DNA from 4 places in the Neoaquamicrobium sediminum genome. Region 2 is predicted to be linked to each of the others. Evidence: predicted binding sites of a transcription regulator. Region 2 holds the regulator's gene; each other region holds the start of a gene.
What was found. The regulator PhoB, encoded in region 2, activates phosphate uptake and scavenging genes when phosphate is short. The targets are predictions, from matches to a motif close to TGTCATNNANCTGTCAT.

Region 1 (4,602 bases), on a different contig from region 2:
GCAGCTCGGCATATTCCGTGTCCTTCAGCATGTCGGTGATGTACCAGACCTGCGCCTGGCTCACGATCTGCACCGACGGGTCGTCGGCAACCAGCGCGAAATAGGAATGCAGGTGCGCATCCGTCTTGCCGACCGGCGCGCGCACGTAAGCGAGTGTCGCCTCGTGGTCGGCGCGCACCGCGTCCTCCACCGCCGCCACACTTTCCACCAGCGCGTTCGTCTTGCCGTCGACGCGCTCCGAGATCGGCCGCGCTTCGCTGGTCGAGCTCACGACGCGCCAGCTATTGCCGTCGCGCTCCAGGAGCAGGTCGAGCAGGCCGAGATGCGAGCCCCAGAAGCCGCCCATCACGCCCGGCTTGCCGCCGATCGTACCGCCCGCGTTGTCGACGCCTTCCACGCCGTCGAACTGCGGGCCGGGGAAAGCAAGATGGCTGTGGCCGGTCACCAGCGCGTCGATCCCGTCGATGCCGGCAAGCTGGATCGAGGCGTTCTCCAGGTTCTCCTCGTAGCCGACAGGCCCCATGCCGGAGTGCGACAGCGCAATGATGATGTCGGCGCCCTCCTCCTTCATCTGCGGCACCCAGGCCTGCGCCGCCTTGACGATGTCGCGGGTCGCCGCCTTGCCGACGAGGTGGCGCGAATCCCAGTTCATGATCTGCGGCGGCACGAAGCCGATCAGCCCCACCTTGACGGGATGCGACTGGCCCGCGCCGTCCGTCACCGTCTTGTCGAGGATCACATAAGGCTTGAGGAAGAGATCGTCCTCGCGCGCGTTGCCGGCAAGCTGGCCCTTGGTGACGTTGGCGCAGACCACCGGGAAATTGGCGCCCGCGATCGTGTTCATCATGAAATCGAGCCCGTAATTGAACTCGTGGTTGCCCAGCGTCGAGGCATCGTATCCGAGCACGTTCATGCCGGCGATGATAGGGTGGATGTCTCCCGCCTTCATGCCCCGCTCGTAAGCGATGTAGTCGCCCATCGGGTTGCCCTGCAGGAAGTCGCCATTGTCGACCAGCATCGCGTTGGTCGCCTCGGCGCGGATCGCTTCGATGATCGAGGCCGTGCGCGCAAGGCCCATCGTGTCGTTGGGCCGGTCGCCATAATAGTCGTAGGGGAAGACGTGGACGTGCAGGTCCGTCGTTTCCATGATCCGCAGATGCGCCTGGTTGGCCTGCGCCCGCGCCGAGAACGGGTGCAGCATCACGACCGCGCCCGCGGCTGCGGAACCGGCCAGGAAAGTGCGGCGGGAAATGGCAGGTATCGTCGCGAACATTGTCGTTCTCCGTCTGGATATTTTCTCTTGGCCGTGAAGGGGCGCAACGAGTGTCGCGCCGTCGGAACAATGAGTCCAGCAGCTTCGCGTGACGCGCCGATGAAATTTTGCCGGCTTATCAGGCCTTCCAACCCACGCCTCACGCCATATCCGGCTTCATGCCGACATGGGTGCGATCGATCACCTCGCGCAGCGCGAAGGACGAGTTGATCTTGGTGACGTGCGGCATCGCCGTCAGCCATTCCTTGTGGATACGCTCATAGTCCTCGAGATCGCGCGCGGCGATGCGCAGGATGTAGTCGTATTCGCCCGACATCAGGTGGCACGACAGCACGTTCGGGCAGCGTTTCACCGCCGCCTCGAAATCGGCCAGCGTCTTTTCGAACTGTCCAGACAGCGAGATATGCACGATCGCGGTCATACGGTGACCGAGTGCGGCGTTGGAAAGGCGCGCGTGATAGCCCCGTATCACGCCTTCCTTTTCCAGATTGTCGAGCCGGCGCGAACAGGCGGATTGCGATAGCCCCACAGCCTCCGCAAGCGCGGCATTGGAAATTCGGCCATCCTTCTGCAAAGCTTCAAGAATAGCGATATCGATCCTGTCTCGGGTCATAAACCGTGATTCCTCCCGCAAAAACTCCATTTTGCGCAAGAATATACGAAACCGACGGTCCCGAACACTACTATTCGCAAACACGTTCCACGGCAGGCGTGTTAACAATTTCCCTCAGGGAACATAACGTCAAATGCGAGGAATAGCGCCAATGCGCGTCGGCTGCCCCAAGGAAATCAAGAACCACGAATACCGCGTCGGCCTCACCCCCGGCTCGGTCCGCGAATATGTCACCCATGGCCACGATGTGCTCGTCGAGACCGGCGCGGGCGCCGGCATCGGCGCCGACGACGCAGCCTATATGGCCGCTGGCGCGAAAATCGCGAAGACGGCCGAGGAAGTGTTCGCCAAGTCGGACATGATCGTGAAGGTCAAGGAGCCGCAGCCCTCGGAATGGGTGCAGCTCCGCGAAGGCCAGATCCTTTACACCTATCTCCACCTCGCGCCCGATCCGGCGCAGACCAGCGGCCTCGTCGAGTCCGGCGTCACCGCGATCGCCTACGAGACCGTCACCGACGATCGCGGCGGTCTGCCGCTGCTCGCGCCGATGTCGGAGGTCGCCGGCCGCCTCGCGATCCAGGCCGGCGCGACGGCGTTGCAGAAGGCCAATGGCGGCCGTGGTGTTCTCCTGGGCGGTGTGCCGGGCGTTCTGCCCGGCAAGGTCACCGTCATCGGCGGCGGCGTGGTCGGTCTGAACGCGGCGAAGATGGCCGCCGGCCTCGGCGCCGACGTCACCATCATCGACCGTTCGATCCCGCGCCTGCGCCAGCTCGACGACATCTTCAACGGCCGCGTGCACACGCGCTACTCCACCGTCGAGGCGTTGGAGGAAGAGTGCTTCTCCGCCGACGTGATCGTCGGCGCGGTGCTGATCCCCGGCGCGGCGGCCCCCAAGCTCGTCTCGCGCGAAATGCTGTCGGGCATGAAGAAGGGCGCGGTGCTGGTCGATGTCGCCATCGATCAGGGCGGCTGCTTCGAGACCTCGCACGCCACCACCCATGCCGAGCCCACCTACGAGGTCGACGGCGTCATCCATTATTGCGTCGCCAACATGCCGGGCGCCGTGCCGGTCACCTCGGCGCACGCGCTCAACAATGCGACGCTCCACTATGGCCTGCAGCTTGCCAATCGCGGCTTGAAAGCGATCGTCGACGATCAGCACCTGCGCAACGGCCTCAACGTGCACAAGGGCCGCATCACCAACCAGGCCGTCGCCGAAGCGCTCGGCTACGAAATGGTCGAGCCGCGGGCGGTGATCGCGGCCTGAAGCATGTCTCCCGAAAGTGGAAACCGGTTTCGGGGAAAAGACATGCCTTGAAGCCAACCGAGGTTTCCGCGCAAGTCCTCCCGCGCGGAGACGATGGCCCGCCGGTCTGCACCACCGGCGGGCCTTTTTCTTGGCTACGCCCGCTCGATCCTGAGCTGATAGCAATTGTTCCGCGCCGAGCGCATGTGGACATACGCAACCTCCACGCGTTCGAAGATTTCGTGCGCGCGGCCGCAGATCTTGTGGGTCGCCACCACGCCGCCGGTGCCATAGACGATGCGGTCGTCGGCACTGTAGCCCCGCAGTATGTAGTCCGGCGTAGCCCTGAACATCGGCGACAGCACGTCGCCTTCCGGCGCGCGTTCGCATTCGGCGGCATGCAGAAAGACCGGCCCCGTCTCCGCGTAGGGCTGCAGGGTCGGAAAGGGCCTGTACGCGAATGTCAGATAGCCTTCACCCGCCGCAACATGGCGCAGGCAGTGGCGGCACGGAATGCCTGAACCATCGGAAACCCTGCGCTCGGGTGGATTGCCGTAGGCGTCTGGCGCGCCGCGCTGATAGGCGCGGGCCTGTTCGGTGGGCATGGCGACAAAGCGGATCAGGGCCATTTTCGGGTCTCCGGCAGGGTTCGTGTCTGCCGCACCATCGAAAGATGGCATCGGCGTCGCCACCCGAAACATGAAGAAACCCGCCGGCGGCGAACCGGCGGGTCTGGAACCGTGCGCGAGGGGAGAGCGCACGGCGGGGAAAAGGTGCGTCAGCGCAGGAACGAGCCGACGTTGCGCAGGGTCACGCGCCGATTCTGCCACTCCTCGTAAGGCGTCTGCACCAGAAGATATTCCTCGCCGTAGCCCACCGTTTCCAGGGCGCTGGAACGGATACCGAACTCGCGCACCAGCACGCGCTTCAGGGCTTCTGCACGACGCTCCGACAGGATCTGGTTGGAATAGGCCGAGCCGACCGCATCCGTATGACCTTCGATGAGCACCCGGCTGCGCGGACGCCGGTCGAGCATGCGCTGCAGCGCGTCGGCGATCTGTTCGACCTTGCGGTACTGCGAATAGGGAATCTCGGCAGAGCCGAAGGCGAAGTTGATCGACTGGATATCGATCGAAGGTGCAGCGCGGCGCAAATCGGGCCGGCGCTTGAACTCCTGCACCGTCACGCGCCGCTGCGGGTCGACCCGCAGCCGCGGTTCAGCCTCGAGCTGGCGCAGGATACGGTCGGCCGACGGCATGTCGGGTGCAGAGATTGATTGCGCGGACGTCACGGCGGGAAAAGCGATGGCAGCCGCCATGGCAGCGATAAATGTGCGACGGAACATGGTCGTCTCCTTCGGTTGCGCTGGGCGGCGCGTTGATCACGATCCGAATTTGACAAAACCGCACTGAAACGAAGCTGAACGGGCTGTTGTCCGCCGTTCATAATCCTTAATCGCAGGCGCAGCGG
Region 2 (4,602 bases):
GACATTCCCGAAAAGGCCGTCACCGCCTTCATCGGCCCTTCGGGTTGCGGCAAGTCGACGTTTCTGCGCTGCCTCAACCGCATGAACGACACCATCGAAGGCGCGCGCGTCACCGGCCGCATCGAACTGGACGGTGACGACGTCTATGACGCCAGCCTCGACGTCGTGGAACTGCGTGCGCGTGTCGGCATGGTGTTCCAGAAGCCCAATCCCTTCCCGAAGTCGATCTATGAAAACATCGCCTACGGGCCGCGCATCCACGGCCTCGCTTCTTCGAAGGCCGACATGGACGGAATCGTCGAATCGAGCCTGCAGAAGGCAAGCCTCTGGGACGAGGTGAAGGATCGTCTGCAGGAACCGGGCACCGGTCTTTCGGGCGGCCAGCAGCAGCGCCTGTGCATCGCGCGCGCCATCGCTGTCTCGCCGGAAGTGATCCTCATGGATGAGCCGTGCTCCGCGCTCGATCCGATCGCGACCGCCAAGATCGAGGAACTGATCGACGAACTGCGCGAGAACTACACGATCGCCATCGTCACGCACTCGATGCAGCAGGCCGCGCGCGTCTCGCAGCGCACCGCTTTCTTCCATCTCGGCAATCTCGTCGAGGAAGGCCCGACCGACCAGATATTCACCAGCCCTGCCGAGAAGCGGACGCAGGACTACATCACCGGCCGCTTCGGCTGACGATCCCGGAAGAGCCCGAGGAGGCAAACATGGGTGAGCACACGGTCACGTCGTTTGACGACGATCTTGGCCATATCGACCAGTTGATCCGCGACATGGGCGATCTCGCCGGCGCGATGGTCGCCGCCGCGACCCGGTCGCTGTTGCAGAACGACACCGCGCTGGCGCAGAGGGTGATTTCGGACGATGTGGTGATGGATGCCCGTCAGCGCGAACTGGACGATCGCGCCATCACGCTGATCGCCAAGCGCCAGCCGATGGCGCAGGATCTGCGCTCGGTCGTCGGCGCGATCCGCATGGCGGCAGACCTGGAACGTATCGGCGACCTGGCCAAGAACATCGCCAAGCGCGTCAACGCGGTGGGCGAAGGCTCGGCGCCGCGCGGGCTTTCCCATTCCATCGACACGATGGCCCAGATGGTGATGGACCAGGTCGGTGCGGTGATCGCTGCCTATGAGGCACGCGACGCGAAAAACCTTGTAAGCCTGCGCGAAGACGACGAGAAAATCGACGTGCAGTACACGGCCGTCTTCCGCGAGCTGCTCACCTACATGATGGAAGACCCGCGCAACATCACCGCCTGCACGCATCTGCTGTTCTGCGCCAAGAATCTGGAGCGCATCGGCGACCATGTGACCAACATCGCCGAAAACGCGTATTATATCGTGACCGGCCAGCAATTGCCGCTGAACAGACCGAAGCTGGACGAGACGTCTGTGACAGTCGACAGTGAGTGACCGCAGAGAGACCTGTAGATGATTGCACCCAAGATCATGGTGGTGGAGGACGAGGAGCCGTTGGGGGTGCTTCTCAAATACAACCTGGAAGCCGAAGGGTATCAGGTCGAGGTGATCGGCCGCGGCGACGAAGCGGAGATCAGGCTGCGGGAAAGCACACCCGACCTGCTGGTGCTCGACTGGATGGTGCCCGGCATTTCCGGGATCGAGCTGTGCCGGCGGCTGCGGATGCGCCCGGAGACCGAGCGCCTGCCGATCATCATGCTGACCGCGCGCGGCGAGGAAACGGACCGGGTACGGGGCCTGTCGACCGGTTCCGACGACTATCTGGTCAAGCCGTTCTCGACGCCAGAGTTCATCGCCCGGGTCCGCGCGCTGCTGCGCCGCGCCAAGCCCGAGGTGCTTTCATCCGTGCTGAAGGTCGGCGACATCGTGCTCGACCGCGAGACGCATCGCGTGCATCGCGGCAAGTCCGAGATCAGGCTCGGCCCGACGGAGTTCCGCCTGCTGGAATTCATGATGCAGCATCCCGGCCGCGTCTTCTCGCGCGGGCAATTGCTCGACAATGTCTGGGGCGAGACGATCTACATCGACGAGCGCACCGTTGACGTGCATGTCGGCCGGTTGCGCAAGGCGGTCAACAATGGCCGTCTGCCCGATGTGATCCGCACGATACGCGGCGCGGGCTACGCGATCCGCGAGGCATAGCTGCCGATACTCCTGCGCTCCAGTTCCGCTTGCAGGCGGCAGGTGCGCCATGCTTTCCTGCCTTCACTGAGGGAGGAGTGGGCAGGGCCCGTAATCGGTGATGCGTTTTCTTTTCCATGTCGTGCTGGTTGCGGCTGTTCTGGGTCTTGTTGGCCCGGCCCGCGCGCAATCCGGCGAGAGGGCCGTGGAGGTTGCGCGGACCTGGTACCGGCTCACGCTGGAGCTGGTGCGCCATACGCCGACCTACTCACCGCCCGTCGCGAGCCGGTCCCTGGCCTATCTGGGCGTTGCCGCGCAGGAAGCGCTCGCTGGCGGGCGGCCTTGGATGCGTTCTCTGGCCGGCCAGCTCAACGGGCTCGAAGCCTTTCCTCCACGGTCTGAGGGCGTCTACGACGAGGCGGTCGTGTTGCAAAGCGCTCTCACGAACGCAACGCGTCACTTCTTCAGCAATACCGGGCCGACGGGCCAGCGGGCGATGGATGCCATCGGGAAGCGTCTCGACGCTCTGGTCTCGGAGGGCGTCGATGCGGACGTTCTTGCGCGGAGCCTTGCGTATGGGCGCGTGATTGCCGCTCATGTGATCGAGTGGTCCGCCGACGATGGTGGGGCTGTCGTGGAGAACATGGGCTTTCCGCACGACTATGTTCTAACGGAGGGGCCACAACATTGGGTTCCCACCAGCCTTATCGCGCAGCAGCAGGCGCCTTTGCTGCCTAACTGGGGCACCAACCGCACATTTGCCATGCCCGACGGCGCCACATGCGGCGTGCCGCCACCGCCCAATTACAGCGAGGAGAAAGGCAGCGCGTTCCATAACGAGGCCATGGAAGTCTACGAAGCGGCGAAGGGGCTGACGCCGGAGCAGCGGGAGATCGCCCGGTTCTGGTCGGATGACCCAATGCTGTCGCCGACACCGCCCGGCCACTGGATTTCGATTGCGCTGCAACTGCTCGAAGCGGAAGGTGCGGATGCCGAGCGCACAGTCGACGTGCTCGCGCGGCTCGGCATCGTTCTCGCCGATTCCTTCATCGGATGCTGGGAAGCCAAATACCGCTACGATCTCGTGCGCCCGGTGACGTACATAAAACGCCACATTGATGCGAAGTGGCAGCCCGACCTTATCACGCCGCCGTTTCCTGAATATCCCAGCGGTCACAGCACGCAATCGGGTGCTGCGGCCATCGTGCTGGAGGATCTGTTCGGCGCGACGTTTGCCTTCGAAGACGAAACCCATGTGGACGACGGACTGCCGCCCCGGCATTTCGAAAGCTTCCGCGAGGCGGCCGAGGAGGCAGCGATTTCGCGGCTCTATGGCGGGATCCATTATCGAGCTGCCATAGAGCGCGGGCTGGAGCAGGGCTACTGCATTGGCGCTTACACCAACGGGCTGGTGACGCGGAGAGCGGAATGATGCGCCACGTCGTTTCAGCGCTCTTTCTTTCGGTCGGCATTTGCGTACCCGTGCTTGCCGCAGACGGACCGGCCGTGCCGAATTTCGTCGAGGAGACGGCGACTGCCGGTGTCGACGCGGTTTACGAAGGTGACTGGGAGTTCATGGTCGGCGGCGGTGTCGCGGCATTCGATTGCAGCGGAGACGGTTTTGCCGACCTCTATGTCGCCGGCGGCTCTGCGCCGGCCCATTTCTACCGCAATGTCAGCGACGTGGGCGGAACGCTGCGTTTCGAGCGCTTCGAGGCCGGCCTCGAACTTGAAGGCGTGACGGGCGCCTATCCGATCGACATCGACAGCGACGGCATCACCGACCTCGCAGTCCTGCGTGTCGGTGAAAACGTATTGATGCGCGGGCTTGGCGGATGTCGTTTCGAGCGTGCAAACGAGACCTGGGGCTTCGACGGCGGCGAGGCGTGGTCGACCGCCTTCGCCGCCACCTGGGAACGCGGGGCTTCCTGGCCGACATTGGCGGTTGGCAACTACATCGATCGCAAGGAAGAAGGCTTTCCCTGGGGCTCCTGCACGGACAACTGGCTGCACCGTCCCGCCGCCGGTGCGGATCGGTTCGGCACGCCGTTTGCGCTGAAGCCCAGCTACTGCGCGCTTTCCATGCTCTTCACGGACTGGAACCGGTCGGGCACACCGTCGCTGCGCGTCTCCAACGATCGCGAATATTACAAGGGCGGCCAGGAACAGCTCTGGCGCATCGGGCAGGGCGCCACGCCATCGCTCTATACGGCGGAGGAAGGCTGGGAGCGGTTGCGCATCTGGGGCATGGGTATCGCGTCCTACGATCTCGATGCCGACGGCTACCCCGAATATTTCCTCACCAGCATGGCCGACAACAAGCTGCAGACGCTTGCGAGTGGCGAAGGTCCGTCACCGCGGCCCACTTATGCCGACACCGCCTTCGCCAAGGGCGTGACGGCGCACCGCCCCTATGTTGGAGACAATCTGCGGCCGAGCACGGCGTGGCACGCGCAGTTCGAGGACGTCAACAATGACGGCCTTGCGGACCTCT
Region 3 (4,602 bases), on a different contig from region 2:
TCGAGTTCAGCAGCTTGAGGATCTGCTCGGAGTCAGAGATCGCATCGTCGCCGCGGCGGATCGTGCCGGAAATCGGGCAGGTCTCCACGCGCCGGCCGTTGACCCGCACGAACATTTCCGGCGAGGCACCAATCAGGTATTCGCCGCCACCGAGGTTGATGAAGAACGAATAGGGCGACGGATTGATCTTCTTCAGTCGTCGCGTGATCTCCGAAGGCCTGGAATCGCAGCGCTCGAAGAACATCTGCCCCGGCACCACCTCGAAGAGGTCACCGCGCCGGAAGCTTTCCTTGGCCGTTTCCACCAGCTTCGCATATTCGCCGGGCTCATGGTCGCCGCGCGGCGGGATGCGGCTGCTCGGCCGGAAAGGCTCCTGTTCGTTGTCGCGTGGCAGACCTGCGGTCGAAAACCCCACGCCGGAATAGTCGTAGCGGTCGTGCCAGGCTTTCGCCTGGTGGTGGTCAACCACAAGGATCTCGTCGGGCAGGTAAAGCACAACGTCGCGCTGGTCGCCGGGACGTTCGAGCTTCTGTTCGACATGGTCGAACTGAAAGGCGATGTCATAGCCGAATGCGCCGTAGAGACCGAGATTGCCATCCTCCGGCGATCGGAAGAGATCGACCAGCGCCCGCAGAACGGTGAACACCGTCGGTGCCTTGCTTCGCTCCTCCTCGGCAAAGACACGACCGGGCTCGGCCACCTGCAAAGTCATGAGACGCGACGAGACCTCGCCCATCGTCACGGCGGAGAGCGTCTCCACCGCGCGGCGAATTGCCGGCAGCAGCACCTCGCCGCGCGCGTTCAGCGCCTCGATACGCATCGCCCGGCCTTTGGCGCTGATGACGACCGGAGGGTCGATCATCGCCGTATCCCAGCGCGTATAGCGGCCCGGATACTCGTAATTGGAGGAGAATACGCAGCCGCGCCGTGAATCGAGCGCGTCGATATAGGTTTCGATCGCCCCCTCATAAGGTGTGTCGTGGCGTTGCCGCGTCACCGTCACGCCTCCGGCGGTGATGAACTGTTCGGCGCCGTCTTCAAGCAGTTCGACTGTCATTCCCTGTCTCCATCCGTTTCCGCCTGGCGGACCCGGGACGACTGAAAACAAAATGGCCGCCCGGAAATCCGTTGCGGCCATCACATTTCACGCGCACGCGTTCGCCCGGCCGCTTGTCAGCAGGCCCACCACCACAGGGTCTTGATCGAACGAACCGTCATGGCGAAATCCTTAGCGGCGAACGCCCGCCTGCGCAACCTGATTTCCGCGCCCTCGCACAACCCGCTGTCACCCTCGTGTCACGCGTGTCGCTTACGCGGACGGTCCGCGCCGCAGGAAAGGAACGTGCCTTGGCATACGCGACGAACGACGAATTCGGCCGAAACTTCATCTCGACCGGGAAAGACACGCCACCGCGCCACTTAGGCACCCGTTATGACGGCGCCGGCAACTTTCTCTATGAGCCGGGCAACACCTTCGTCTCGCACGTCGTCGACGGTTCGCAGAGCCAGAAAGCACTGATGGAGGTTCGCGAGCGCCTGCGCGCCCTGCCCCATGCCGACCACTTCACATTCACGCCGGTATCGAGCCTGCACAAGACGCTTTTCCAGGGCGTGATCGAAGGCCGCCGTGGACGCGAATACTGGCCGGCGGCACTGCCTGCCGACGCCGCAATTCCCGAAACGACAAGCTGGATCGACGAGCGCCTCGAAGGCTTCTCGGTCAAGGCGCCGTTCCGCATCAAGGCCGACATGGTCACGCCGCTCGGTGTCGTCGTATCAGGCCTGACCGATGCCGACGAAAAGGTCATGCGCGAGGCACGCGACAACCTTGCGGAGCGCCTTGGCTACCGCCACCCGGACCATGACGACTACACCTTCCACATCACGCTGGCCTATCAGCTCGACTGGCTGCCGCCCCAGGCGGAAGCGATCTATCTGCCGGCACTTGCCGAGATGAAGACGCTGCTCGACGCCCTTCCCGAAGGCATCGAGCTCGATGTGCCCGCCTTCTGCGTTTTCGACGATATGGAGGACTTCAGGCCGCTTCGCGAGATCGGTTGAACGCCCGCAGACCGCTGACCACCAGCCAGGTCAAGCTCGCCCAGGCCGCGCCCAGCGCCCAGCCGGCGGCAACGTCGCTCGGCCAGTGGACGCCGAGATAGACGCGGCTGAAGCCAACCATGATGGTCAGGAGCACGGCCACGCAGATGACGTAGACGCGCGCCGCAAGACTGTCGACGAGACGGACGATCAGCGTGGCAAGCGTGAGATAGACCAGCGCGCTCATCGTCGCATGGCCGCTCGGGAAGCTCGCCGTATGCGTCTGCACGAGATGATCGACGATATCGGGCCGCGGCCGGTCGTAGAGCATTTTGAGAAGCTGGCTCAGCGCCGTCCCCGAAACGATCGACAGGAAGACGAACAGCGCCGGCCCATAGCGTCCGATAACCAATAGGAACCCCAGCACCGCGGCAACCAGCACGACCAGCAGCGGATAACCGCCCAGCGCCGTGATCTCGGTGATCGTTTCAACCAGCCAGCCAGGCCCAAGCGGCCTCGCACTGTCGGTCGGGTCGCGCAGCATGAGAAGCAGCGCACTATCGATCCGCGCGATCTCATTTTCGCTCACCTCGTCGGCGATTGCGAGGAAAATATAGACGCCGCTTGCCACCACCGCGACAAGCAGCACCGGCACGGTCGCGAAACGCATTTCGCGCATGCCGCGCACGAGTTGGAAAAGTCTGTTCATGCGCCCACCATCGCAGCCGCCGCCCTGGCGCGGCCGATATCGTTCGGGAAATCCATGGCCAGGGCCGCGCGCTCCAGCGCCTGCTCGGACTGGCGCCGCGCATTCTCGACGAAGCGCGGATCTCCCGTTCGGGCAAGTGCTGCAAGCGCCTTCTGCAACCTGACCTGCACCTCCACGACACCGGCGCCATCCCGCGCAATCGGCACGAAGATGTCGTCGAACAGTTCGGCGATGTCCAGGTCCGGCACCCAGACCTCGGGAAACCGCGGCTCAATCTCTTCGTCTTCACTCGCCCATATGGCCAGCACGCGCACCGCTCGACCGATGACGTCGATCGCCGTACCCGGATCGTTGATGCCCGGCGATAGTGCACGCGACGCGATCTCCGCCAGAACGCAAAGGCCGAAGCGCGGGTCCTGGTCGAAGCTGCGCTCGTCGGCGATGGTCACGGCATCGAGGATCGCGTCGAAATCGGTGGCCGTATCGAAACCGCTGCACCAGGCAATCGGCCGGCCGGGGTCGATGAAAGTACCCGGCAGGCTTGCGAGATACACCCGCCCGCCCACCGTCTTGGCGGCCCTGGAGATGGCCGCCGTGTCCACATGCTGGATATAGCCGATGCGATCGCTGTAGACCGGATGCGCGCCGTCATCGACGACGTCGCGGCCGGGCTCCAGCCGCCTGCCGCCGAGATAGGGCGTACTACGCCGCGCGCGCATGGCCTTTGCCGTCGCCTCTTCCACCACATCCGTGGTCTCGCCCACACGGCCGAGCCGCAGAAGGTAGTCGATCCAGCGCAACAAGGTGATGACGATCAGCATCACGACGGCCAGCGTCATGAAGAACAGCACCACCCGGCCGCGCTCGCCATAGGCGCCCATCGACAGGGTGATGATCGCGACGAGGCTGTAGAGGAACGAGCCGACGAATGCGGCCAGCACATTCTGCGTCGTCTTGTCCTCGATCAGCAGCTTGGTCGCGCGGGGCGTGACATTGCTGGTGGCGGCCGAATATGCGGCAACCATGGTCGACAACGAGAATGTGGTCACGGCCAGCATACTCGAGGCAATGATCTCGAGGATGCGGTCGACCGAGTTTGCGCCGAGCTTGTCGGCAAGCCCGGTTGGAATGAAAGGCGAGATCAGCAGTGAGACGAGGGCCGCGAAGATGGCCAGCAGCGAGATCACCGAGGCGCGAAACCACAGGCGCCTTGTCAGCAGGCTGAACAGCCATTTCCACTTCGATACCATGGGTCCGCCTCTCCGGATGGAAGCCAGATATGGCGGCTCGGCAGGCCCATGGCAAGCCGCCACGCCGGGGCTGCGGCAAGGCGGCTCAGCTTGGCGCGGCCAGCGGCCGCGCGCGGGTGCGGATCAGAAGAGCCCTTCGATCTGCCCCTTCTCGTTGAGGAAGATACGCTCCGACGATGGCGACTTCGGCAGGCCGGGCATCGTCATGATCTCGCCGCAGATGGCGACGACGAAGCCCGCGCCGGCGGAAAGCCGCACCTCGCGCACCGGTACGACATGATCTGTCGGTGCGCCGCGCAGGTTGGGATCGGTGGAGAACGAATATTGCGTCTTCGCCATGCAGACCGGCAGGTTGCCATAGCCCTGCGCTTCCCACTGATGGAGCTGGTCGCGCACCGACTTGTCGGCGATGGCCGCCGAGCCGCGATAGATGCGCTTGACGATGGTGTCGATCTTGTCGAACAGCTTCATGTCGTCCGGATAGAGCGGCGCGAACTGCGAAGTGCCGCTTTCGGCGAGTTGCACCACCTTGTGCGCGAGCTCTTCGATACCGGCGGAGCCCTGCGCCCAGTGCCGGCACAGGATCGCCTCCTCGCCCATCGA
Region 4 (4,602 bases), on a different contig from region 2:
TAGCACCACTGGACGTGAGCTGAACCTCCACGCGATCTGACCGCAGGCGCCTGATTCATGGCGCCGCCGATGATCGCACCGGCGATGAAGGCCGCCGGCGGGAACCAGAAACCATTATACTGCCGGTAGCCGGGACGACGATCCCTGTAGCCTCTGTGACCACGCCAGTAAGTGCTGTTTCCACGGCGTTCGAACCTGTCTCGGCCCCGATCCCTGCGGTTGTCGCGACGGTAGTCACGGTCTCGCCGATACTGCACATTCGTCACAGCGGAAGATACGGCCGGCGCATTGGGCACGAAAACCGGCGCAGCGGCAGCGGGTACCGCCGTACCAACTGCAAATGAAAGCGCCAGCACATGGCAAAGCGCGGATGATAATTTAAACATCGAACAGCCTCCTGCATAAGTCCCTATCATTGAGGAAACGGCAGGGCCGGCCTTTAGTTTCGTTACATTATGGCAATGTTGGCGGGAGCGTCCGATGAAGCCGCACACCTGACCCACGGCCGTCGCTCGGCGGATCACCGCGTGAGGCGCGTGAAGTGGCCCATCTTGCGTCCAGGTCGAGCCTCGGCCTTGCCGTAGAGATGCAGCATCACGCCCGGTTCGGCGAGTAACGCTGGTGCCCGCTCTACATCGTCGCCGATCAGATTTTCCATGACGCAATCGCTATACCGATCAGGGTTGCCAAGCGGCAGTCCGGCGACCGCGCGAATATGCTGCTCGAATTGCGAGACCAAGCATGCGGCCTCGGTCCAGTGCCCGGAATTGTGCACCCGCGGCGCAATCTCGTTGGCAAGCACGCTGCCATCCGCCATCACGAAAAACTCGACGCCTATGACGCCGACATAGCCGAGCCCATCGAGGATTGCCTTCGCCGCCTCCCGGGCCGCTGAAAGCGTATCCGGCGATGCAATGGCCGGCACCGTCGACGTATGCAAGATGCCGGCGCGGTGGACGTTTTCAGCCGCATCGTAGACGGCGATGCCGCCATCTCGCCCGCGCGCCGCAATAACGGATATTTCTCGCTCGAACGGAACCAGCGCCTCGAGGATGAGCGGCACGCCACCCATCTCGTCATAGCAACCGGCAATCTCTGCCGTACCGCCTGCCCGGAACACGCGCTGGCCCTTGCCGTCGTAGCCCATGCGCCGTGTCTTGAGCACACCTGCTCCACCAAAGGTGCTCAAAGCCTTGTCGAGATCTGCATCGCTGTCCACGGCAACGAAGCGCGCTGTGGATATGCCCATCTCGTTCAGGGCAGTCTTCTCGGCGAGACGGTCCTGGGCAACCTCAAGCGCACGCGGCGGCGGGGCGACAGTCACGTCGGCAGCCAGCATTTCGGCTGCATGGACAGGCACGTTCTCGAATTCGTAGGTCACCACGGCGCATTCCCGCGCCAGTTCGGCCAGCGCATGTGCATCGTCATAGGCGGCAATAATCTGGCGGCTGGCGACCTGCGCGGCGGGACAATCCGCCTGCGGTTCGAGCACGATAATGCGATAGCCGAGGCGGGCTGCGGCCATCGCCAGCATGCGGCCAAGCTGGCCGCCCCCGATGATGCCGATGCAGGCGCCGGGCTGAAGCGGGAAGGTCATGCGTCGTCGGAGGGGTGGTCGGCTACGGCGGCGGTACGCGACGCGCGCCACCCATCGAGGCGCGCCGCCAGCGCCTCGTCTCCAAGAGCGAGAACTGCGGCGGCCAGGAGCGCCGCGTTCGTCGCACCCGCCTTGCCAATGGCAAGCGTGCCGACGGGAATGCCGGCCGGCATCTGCACGATCGACAACAGGGAATCCTGCCCCGAAAGCGCCTTCGATTCGACGGGCACGCCGAATACCGGCAACGGCGTCATCGCAGCGGTCATGCCGGGCAGGTGCGCTGCACCGCCGGCGCCGGCGATAATCACCTTGAACCCGGCCGCCTTGGCACCAGTCGCGAAATCGTAGAGGCGCTGCGGAGTGCGGTGTGCCGACACGATGCGGCATTCATGCGAAATGCCCAGTTCGCCAAGCGTATCTGCGGCGTGCCGCATGGTCGCCCAATCGGACTGGCTGCCCATGATGATGGCGACGTCAGCGCTATGGCCGGTCATGTCCGTCCCTCACGCGATTATGTCGGGAATGATACGATCTTCCAGCTGCTGCATGCGGTCCTTCAGGGTCAGTTTCTTCTTCTTCATGCGCTGGATCTGCAGTGGATCGCAGCCCACCGCGATCATAGCATTGATCGCGGCATCGAAGTCCGTGTGTTCCTGTTTGACCTTTGCAAACTCGAGACGAATCTCGGCCTGTTCCTGTTCCGACATGCTCAACCGTCTGAAGATTGTGAGGCGGGAATCGCCTGCGCGGGCGGGTTCCGGAGCTTCCGCGACCGGCGAGCGCCTCATAACACATTTCGACCTGTCAGGAAATGCTACTACGCTCCATTCGACACGATTGTCGTTCGATGGCAAAGTGTCATGGCGCTGTCACGAAGCGACCTGCGGTGGACGCTCGGGATGGCGCGATCGAGGAACGATGAAGGGAGAATCTATCATGTCTCTTGCATCCCATCTTGCAGAGCTGCAACGGAAGCATGGCGATATCGAACGCGAGATCGACGAGGCTTTGACGCACCCGTCGTGCGATACCCTCGAAATCGCCAAGCTCAAGCGGCGCAAGCTGGCCCTCAAGGACGAGATAGAAAAACTGAGTTCGCCGACGCGACATTAATCGGCACATAGGCACCGCAACGGTGCTGCACTTCTAGCAAAGCCGATGGCGCCCGCGCCATCGGCGCTTAGTGGCGTTGTCTGCCCGCAAATGCGCATGCGGGCCTACGCCGCAACGAGGATGTGCCTGCGCCGAGGCGGCGCTATTCCTCCCAGAACTGATCCAGCCAGATGTTAAGCTTCAGGAACCCCTGGTTGCTGATCGCATAGATACGCCGCGTTCCCTGCGAGCGGGCGCTGACCAGTCCGGTATCCAGCAAGACCTTGAGATGTTGTGAAACGGCGGGCCGCGAGACTGGCAACCCCAGGGCGAGTTCGTTGACGGTCTTCGGCCCGCGCCTCAGCTCCTCGAGCAGATGACGGCGATTGGTGTCCGCAATGGCCATGAACGCGTCTGGCTGGGTCATGGTTATTTGTAACCCGCCCGCAGCGAAGTTCAATTGGCTTGTGGCTGGGGCTCGCTTGTGCCGATCGTATCGTCGGAGGCCGCATGGGCCTCCTGATCCGCGCGCGGATCGAGCAGGCCTGCCTGTGGCGTGACCGCACGCTCGGAAGGCAGTGTCTTGAAGGCCTCGCGATCTTCAAGCGGCACCGGTGCCCGGCGCGTCGTGCGCAGCATCGCATAACCACCGAGCGACAAGTGCGCCAGCGCGGTGGCCAGGAACAGGCTTTCGGGCCGCATCTGCGCCATCAGGAAAGCACCGACCAGCGGGCCGATCATCGTGCCGAAGCCGTAAAGCAGCAGCAGGCCACCCGAAACCTTGACGAAATCCTCCGTGCTTGCGTGATCGTTGGCATGCGCAACGGCGATCGAATAGAGCGTATAGGCGAGCGCGCCGTACGCTGCCGTCAGGACCAGTATGGCAACGCTGGAACGCGGCGCCAGTGCAAAAACCAGAAGCGCGAAGAGGGCCGAACCGAAAGCTGCCGCCGCCAGCACGTAGCGGCGGTCGGTGCGATCCGAGGCGCGACCGACGGGAAGCTGCGTCACCGCGCCTGCCACGACCACGAGGCTCATCATCAGCGCGATTTCGGCCGTCGATATGCCGACGCGGGCACCGTAGACCGCGCCCAGCGTGCCCCACGCGCCGTTGGCGACGCCGACGAGCACGCAGCCCACCGCCGCCACCGGCGAATTGTTGTAAAGACCCTTGAGATCGAGCTTCACATCGGCAAGCGGTTCCGGTGTCGCAGCAGAGGAGATCGCGGTCGGAATGAGGGATGCGCAGAAGAAGATGCCAGCCACCATGAACAAAGCCGCGCTGACGATTTCGCCTGCGGCCACGATCATCTGGCCGCCCATGATGGAGGCGTATGTGACCATCATGTAGAGACCGAAGACCGTGCCGCGATTGTCGTTGGTCGCTTTCTCGTTCAGCCAGCTCTCGATGATCATGAACGCGCCGGCCATGGTGAAGCCGGTCCCTGCGCGCAGCGCGATCCAGGCGTATTCGTCAACCCACAGCCCGGTCAGAAGCGCGATGATGGCGCCGGAGGCGGCAAACACGCCGAAGGACCGCACGTGGCCGACCTTGCGTACCAGCCGCGGCGCAAAATAGCAGCCTGCGACGAACCCGCCCGCCCATGCGGTACCGAAGAGCCCCAGGGAAGCGGTCGAGAAGCCCTCCGCCTGGCCGCGCAGCGGCAGGAGCAGACCATGGAGGCCCGACGCGGCAAGAAGAAAGGCTGTTCCGCAGAGCAGCGAAAAAATCGGGCGGTATGTCGCGAGCATGTCTCGTCGGCGGCCTTCTTGCTATGGGGCGTTGATTCGAAACTAGAAATGAATCAGGCGATTACGTGCCGATATCCGACAGATCGCGAACGATCCACACCTATTCGCGACGAAACAGCGCTTCGGCAGCGAGCCGTGTCGAGCCCTTGGCCTGGAGTTCG

Region 1: the regulator PhoB is predicted to act here: its motif matches at 1,362-1,378, upstream of V1479_RS12985 (bifunctional 2',3'-cyclic-nucleotide 2'-phosphodiesterase/3'-nucleotidase).
Region 3: the regulator PhoB is predicted to act here: its motif matches at 1,284-1,300, upstream of V1479_RS17370 (DUF1868 domain-containing protein).
Region 4: the regulator PhoB is predicted to act here: its motif matches at 2,454-2,470, upstream of V1479_RS13785 (YdcH family protein).

What each region holds. Positions count from the first base shown of each region.
Region 1 is NZ_JAZHFV010000003.1:493,900-498,501, forward strand. It holds gene V1479_RS12985 (bifunctional 2',3'-cyclic-nucleotide 2'-phosphodiesterase/3'-nucleotidase) at 1-1,273, opposite strand, end outside; gene V1479_RS12990 (Lrp/AsnC family transcriptional regulator) at 1,413-1,886, opposite strand; gene ald (alanine dehydrogenase) at 2,038-3,153, shown strand; gene V1479_RS13000 (DUF1203 domain-containing protein) at 3,288-3,761, opposite strand; gene V1479_RS13005 (OmpA family protein) at 3,911-4,477, opposite strand.
Region 2 is NZ_JAZHFV010000005.1:83,683-88,284, forward strand. It holds gene pstB (phosphate ABC transporter ATP-binding protein PstB) at 1-684, shown strand, start outside; gene phoU (phosphate signaling complex protein PhoU) at 714-1,421, shown strand; gene phoB (phosphate regulon transcriptional regulator PhoB) at 1,440-2,129, shown strand; gene V1479_RS15570 (vanadium-dependent haloperoxidase) at 2,230-3,540, shown strand; gene V1479_RS15575 (CRTAC1 family protein) at 3,537-4,602, shown strand, end outside.
Region 3 is NZ_JAZHFV010000006.1:125,202-129,803, reverse strand. It holds gene V1479_RS17375 (anthranilate synthase) at 1-1,057, opposite strand, end outside; gene V1479_RS17370 (DUF1868 domain-containing protein) at 1,348-2,061, shown strand; gene V1479_RS17365 (phosphatase PAP2 family protein) at 2,036-2,749, opposite strand; gene V1479_RS17360 (DUF2254 domain-containing protein) at 2,746-3,999, opposite strand; gene V1479_RS17355 (formate--tetrahydrofolate ligase) at 4,123-4,602, opposite strand, start outside.
Region 4 is NZ_JAZHFV010000004.1:133,950-138,551, reverse strand. It holds gene V1479_RS13805 (BA14K family protein) at 1-59, opposite strand, end outside; gene V1479_RS13800 (5-(carboxyamino)imidazole ribonucleotide synthase) at 521-1,597, opposite strand; gene purE (5-(carboxyamino)imidazole ribonucleotide mutase) at 1,594-2,091, opposite strand; gene V1479_RS13790 (YdcH family protein) at 2,101-2,304, opposite strand; gene V1479_RS13785 (YdcH family protein) at 2,534-2,710, shown strand; gene V1479_RS13780 (ArsR/SmtB family transcription factor) at 2,853-3,116, opposite strand; gene V1479_RS13775 (MFS transporter) at 3,146-4,441, opposite strand; gene V1479_RS13770 (DUF1192 domain-containing protein) at 4,542-4,602, opposite strand, start outside.